Regions from separate parts of the Paenisporosarcina sp. FSL H8-0542 genome, predicted to be linked through region 2. Evidence: riboswitches for the same ligand, from Rfam matches in the RefSeq annotation. Region 2 holds a riboswitch; the other holds the start of a gene.
What was found. Region 2 has a riboswitch for S-adenosylmethionine ahead of metE (5-methyltetrahydropteroyltriglutamate--homocysteine S-methyltransferase). Riboswitches for the same ligand answer to the same signal wherever they lie in the genome.
Positions count from the first base shown of each region.

Region 1: linked by a shared signal. The riboswitch ahead of metK (methionine adenosyltransferase) and the one ahead of metE (5-methyltetrahydropteroyltriglutamate--homocysteine S-methyltransferase) in region 2 are both predicted to bind S-adenosylmethionine.

Region 1 covers NZ_CP152050.1:1,106,436-1,109,638, forward strand. Annotated here, with positions in the region: gene pckA (phosphoenolpyruvate carboxykinase (ATP)) at 1-1,455, opposite strand, end outside; SAM riboswitch class I at 1,653-1,776, shown strand; gene metK (methionine adenosyltransferase) at 1,976-3,172, shown strand.
Region 2 covers NZ_CP152050.1:1,688,250-1,691,452, reverse strand. Annotated here, with positions in the region: gene metE (5-methyltetrahydropteroyltriglutamate--homocysteine S-methyltransferase) at 1-1,816, opposite strand, end outside; SAM riboswitch class I at 1,963-2,068, opposite strand; gene MHH33_RS08860 (hypothetical protein) at 2,331-2,840, opposite strand; gene MHH33_RS08855 (hypothetical protein) at 2,997-3,203, opposite strand, start outside.

The sequences.
Region 1 (3,203 bases), 580 kb from region 2:
TGGGTTTAATACGTCAGAAGGTACGCCAGGTACTTCTTTAGGAATAGCTAAACCGAATGCTGAACCTTTATCCATTTCAACATTATCTAATTTGCCTTCCAATGCAGCACGAACCATCGCACGTGTATAAGAAAGTTTCATACGGCTACCAACGCCATATTCGCCGCCTGTCCAGCCAGTATTTACAAGGAAGACTTGTGCATCATGCTCATCGATTTTCTTCCCTAACATTTCTGCATATACAGTTGCAGGAAGGGGAAGGAATGGAGAACCGAAACAAGTTGAGAATGTTGCTTGTGGAGATGTAATTCCACGTTCTGTACCAGCAAGCTTCGATGTAAATCCGCTTAAGAAGTGATACATCGCTTGTTCTTTCGTCAACTTACTGATTGGAGGTAATACCCCAAACGCATCAGCAGTTAAGAAAATGATGGTTTTTGGATGACCCGCTACAGAAGGATCAACAATATTGTCGATTGCTTGTAATGGGTAAGCAGCACGCGTATTTTCAGTTAACGAAATATTTTCGTAGTCGGGTATACGCGTTTCTGGATCCAATACTACGTTTTCCAATACAGAACCAAAACGGATTGCATCGAAAATTTGTGGTTCATTTTCACGTGTTAAGTTAATTGCTTTTGCATAACAGCCGCCTTCAATATTGAATACGCCGTTATCTGACCAGCCATGCTCATCATCACCGATTAATTTACGATCTGCATCAGCAGATAATGTTGTCTTTCCTGTTCCGGACAATCCGAAGAACAAAGCAACATCGCCTTTTTCACCAACGTTTGCAGAACAGTGCATCGGTAGGATGCCTTGCTCAGGAAGCAAGTAGTTCATAATGGAGAAAATTGATTTTTTCATTTCACCGGCATACTCAGTACCACCGATTAAAATGATGCGTTTTTCCATTGACACAATGATAAACGTTTCCGAACCTGTACCATCGATTGCAGGATCTGCTTTGAAAGTCGGAGCATAAACGATTGTGAATTGTGCTTCATGCGATGCCAACTCATCTTTAGACGGACGAATGAATAATTGGTGTGCAAAAAGGTTATGCCAAGCATATTCATTAATTACTTGCAATGAAAGGCGAGATTCTTTATCCGCACCGGCAAAGCCATTAAAGACAAATAACTCTTCTTTTGTTTTTAAATAGTTCACAACTTTTTTATATAAAGAGTTGAAAATTTCAGATGATATTGGTTGGTTTACTGAGCCCCAATCAATCTTGTCTTTAGAGCTATCTTCCACAACAACATATTTGTCTTTAGGAGAACGTCCTGTATATTTTCCTGTCACTACTTTTACAGCTCCAGTTGGTGTTAAGACAGCTTCTCCACGTAATGTTGCTTTCTCCACAAGTTGTGGGACTGAAAGTTGCACATGCACGTTTTGGCCATTTAACAAGTCGTTCAGCTCGTTCATCGTGTTCACTGAATTCATGTATATGTACCTTCCTTTATCGTATATTACCCTTATATCGGGTTAACCTTGATTCGAAAATTAGTATAACACATTACGCTTAATAATCTACACTAATAGCCTAATTAATTTTATCTGATTTTCGAACATTTATATAGAACGAAAAAAATATTTGACAAGGCTTCATTAGTTTATTATGATGTAAAACTGAACGGATACTCTTATCCCGAGCTGGTGGAGGGGTCAGGCCCTATGAAACCCGGCAACCTGCAGTTATGAACCAAGTAGTAATTGGCAAAGGTGCTGAACCTGAAGCAAGGTGTATTCCTTGGATGATAAGAGTGAAAGGTGCCTATTAACGAATGCCTTTCCTCATGTTTTTACGTGAGAGAGGGTTTTTTTTATGACATCTCCCTTTATCCTCGTGTGCAGAAGCCCGAAAAGGCGGAAGGTTTTATTCTAATGAATAAGCTGGACATGGGAAATGAGTACCGTTTGAATTTTCCGAGAGCAATCTCGAAGGATATAGGAGGAATATTAAATGACAACTCGTCGTCTATTTACATCAGAATCAGTAACAGAAGGGCATCCGGATAAGATTTGTGATCAAATCTCAGACGCAATTTTAGATGCTATATTAACAGAAGACCCGAACGCACGTGTCGCTTGTGAAACAACTGTAACAACAGGTTTAGTGCTTGTTGCTGGAGAAATCACAACATCTGCTTATGTGGATATTCAAAAAGTTGTACGTGAAACAGTTCGTGAAATTGGCTACACTCGTGCAAAATATGGTTTTGACTCAGAGACTTCTGCAGTATTGACCGCAATCGATGAGCAATCTGCCGACATCGCAATGGGCGTTGACAGAGCACTAGAAGCACGTGAAGGTTCGATGACAGATTCAGACATCGAAGCAATCGGTGCAGGTGACCAAGGTTTAATGTTCGGTTTTGCTTGTAATGAAACACCGGAATTAATGCCTCTTCCAATTAGTATGGCTCATAAGTTAGCTCGTCGTTTAGCATTAGTTCGTAAAGAAGAAATTCTTCCATACTTACGTCCAGATGGCAAAACACAAGTAACTGTAGAATATGATGAAAACAATAAACCGTTGCGCATTGACACAATCGTTATTTCTACTCAACATCACCCAGAAGTAACTCTTGAGCAAATTCAACGCAACTTGAAAGAACATGTCATCAATCCTGTCGTTCCGGCAGAATTAATTGACGAAAATACAAAATACTTCATTAATCCAACTGGTCGCTTCGTAATTGGTGGACCACAAGGGGATGCTGGTTTAACTGGTCGCAAAATTATCGTTGATACTTACGGTGGATACGCTCGTCACGGTGGCGGCGCATTCTCTGGTAAAGATGCGACAAAAGTTGACCGTTCAGCAGCATATGCAGCACGTTATGTAGCGAAAAACATCGTAGCAGCAGGACTTGCTGACCGTTGCGAAGTTCAACTTGCATATGCAATCGGTGTTGCACAACCAGTATCAATTGCAATCGATACTTTTGGTACAGGCACTGTAGAAGAATCGAAACTTGTTGAAATTGTTCGCGATTCATTCGACCTTCGCCCAGCTGGAATCATCAAAATGTTAGATCTACGTCGTCCGATTTACAAGCAGACAGCTGCTTATGGACACTTCGGTCGCACAGACTTGGATGTACCATGGGAGAAAACAGACAGAGCGGCTACTTTGAAAGAAAAAGCAGGCGTTTAAGATTGAGAAGCCATTCTGGGTATGCCCTAGA
Region 2 (3,203 bases):
CATCAACTTGAATCATACGAATTCCATTTTCCTCAAGCGTTTCAACTTCTTTTCGAAGCGCAAGTGCAATTTGATTGGCAACAACATAGCGTGAAATATCATCGCGAACAAACGACCAGTTTAAAATTGTAATTGGACCTGTCAGCATTCCTTTTACAGGTTTGTCAGTTATTGATTGGGCATATAAGGATTCTTTAACTGTTATCGGTTCTATAAATGACACGTCACCGTAAATAAGTGGTGGTTTCACACATCGCGAGCCATATGACTGGACCCAGCCAAATTTCGTGAATTGGAAGCCATCTAATTTTTCACCAAAATACTCAACCATGTCTGTACGTTCAAATTCTCCATGTACAAACACATCTAGACCAAGTTCCTCTTGAATTTCAATCCACTTTTTAATTTCTGCTTTTATATATGTTTCATATTCTGTATTCGTTAACTCGCCTTTACGCCATTTTAATCGGTTCTTTCTTACTTCTTGAGTTTGCGGGAAACTTCCGATTGTTGTTGTTGGAAGCAGTGGTAACTGAAAAGCCTCTTTTTGTATCTCTTGACGGACTTTAAATATTGCTTTTCGTTCCGCTTTATACGTATGCAAGTTTTGAATGGCTTCTTGAACTTGTGTGTTATTTCGGAATGATGATTTTTGTAACGCATGAATCGCTTCTGTACTTGCACTGATTTCTTTTTGTATCGCTTCTTTTCCATCGTTTAAGCCTTTTGTCAGTAGAACAATTTCATGTAATTTTTCATTAGCAAATGATAATGCTCCTTTTAGGACGTCATCAAGCGTTTCTTCACTTTTAACTGTCACAGGTACATGCAATAAGCTTGATGAAGATTGTACAATTAGACGATCTTTTGAAACAACATCCACAATCTCTGCAAGAATTGCAGAATGATCATTAAGATTCGCACGCCATATGTTTCGCCCGTCAATAATACCAGCAGCAAGAACCTTATCTTTTGGGAAACCATACTTTTTCAAAGCAGCAAGATTTTGACCATTATCATATACAAAATCAAGTCCAATTCCTTTAACAGGAAGTGAGATGACATCTTCGTAATGTTCAATGCTTTCAAAATATGTTTGTAATATCAGCTTTATGTTTGGCGCTGCATCATGCAATGTTTGATAGATATCCTTAAATAACGCAACATCTTCTTTGGAAATCGTTGTAGATAAAATCGGTTCATCGATTTGTACCCACTCTACTCCTTCTTTTTGTAATTCACGTAAAATGTCAGCGTAAAGCGGTACAAATTTTTCAACAACTGCTTTAAATTCATTTTCTCTATAACCCTTTGACAGTTTTACAAATGTGATAGGTCCTAAGATTACAGGTTTTCCTTCGATATTAAGTTTCTGTTTAGCCTCTTTATAAAATTGAAGTGGCCGGTTTTCAACAAGAGTAGGTACTGCTTCATTAAGCTCTGGAACAATATAGTGATAGTTTGTGTTAAACCATTTTGTCATTTCAGATGCAACAGCACCTTTATTGCCTCGTGCTATATCAAAATACGTTTCAAGCGATACTTTACCGCCGTCGTATTCAAAGCGTTTCGGTACTAATCCGAACATAACGGCTGTATCAAGCACATGATCATACAAACTAAAGTCTCCAACTGGTATCAAGTCAATTCCTAAATCTTTTTGTTTCTGCAGATTGTTTAGCCGAATCTCCTCAATTTGTTTTAAGAATGATTCTTTTTCTAGTTTCCCTGCCCATAACTGCTCCAGTGAATTTTTCCATTCACGTTTTACACCAATTCTTGGATAACCTAAATTCGAACTTTTCACTTTGCTCATAATATTTTTTACACTCCTTCTATTTTTATATTTTCATGCCCATTTCTATTTGAAACAGAGCAAATGAACCCATATTTCTAAAAACAAAAAAGCCTCTTCTTGGAAGCAAGAAGAGGCTCATCATTAAAAATATGTGACAAGATCTCAACTCATCTTCCAAGCATAATCGCTTGAAGGAATTGGCACAGTGCTCATAATGAGTCTGTTGCCGAGGTTTCAAAGGGCCTTTCCCTCCACCTCTCTTGATAAGTAGAAATTAACTATTTAGTTTTATTAATGGTTTAAATGGTATCAGTTTTGCTCGTTTTGAAATCAACGAATTTCACTTATTTATTATAATAATACAAACATTCAATAAAGTAAATAAATTCCTGAAATTTGTTTTTTCCCGTTTTTATCTTTTTACAAAGTACACTACGGATGTAAAGAACAGATTAAAGGGCAGCCCCAATAGTATTTGCTCGTCGTGGAATCGATGGAAATAAAATGAGCATGATTGCTGCTGAAGCAGAAACTATTTACAATAATTAATACTGTTTGTTAGAACACTTGGTCCTAACTTACCTGTTTTGGAATTTGAGAGACGCACCTGAACTTCGACATTCTTCATTTCTGCTGTAATTAAATCAAATCGTCCAGCCCAACTTGGACCATTCTCCTCTGGGGTTGGATAAAGCTTAAAACGCCAACTTATTTCTTTTGGAACAAACGCAAAACCTTCATAGCTATCGAAGTCTCCATACGAAGACGGTTCAGGAAGATGAACAGCGAGAATACTTATATTAGTTCTTGCAAAACTTGGTGGATTTAATTGCACTTTATAGATTAATGCTACACCTTTTGTATTCGTCAGACTTTTATCAACAGACTCCAATGTTAGGCTACAGGGCACTGAAATCACTTCTAATAATTCATCATTTTCTTCATTTATTGCCTTTGCTTTTGGTGGTCTTTCCCAAATTACAAATATTAGAGTTGTTAAACTTAATAGCAATAGCAAAAATATAACTGATATTTTTTTCATCTAATCACCTACCTAATTTTAAAGGTAGTATTTCCTTATGATAAGACAATATTCTTGTTCAACTATCCAGCCCCGTTAGTTCAATGAGAAAAAGACCGCTTAAGCATCTCGATGTTCTTCAACTAAGCACCCGTTAGTTGAACAATAATGCAGTAGCTATTTTAACTTTTTCATCGAAACCGATTTATCTGGGAAGTGTAAGAGTATATTTCCTCCTGATGACAAAATGACTTCAAATGATAATGTTGATTCGTTAATTGGTAATAATTCTTCAAACAACCAGTCATCTATTTCACGATTATTAATAGGTTTATCATTATCATAATTCAAGTGTTGAAATTGAAAGAACGAGACATTGTCAAA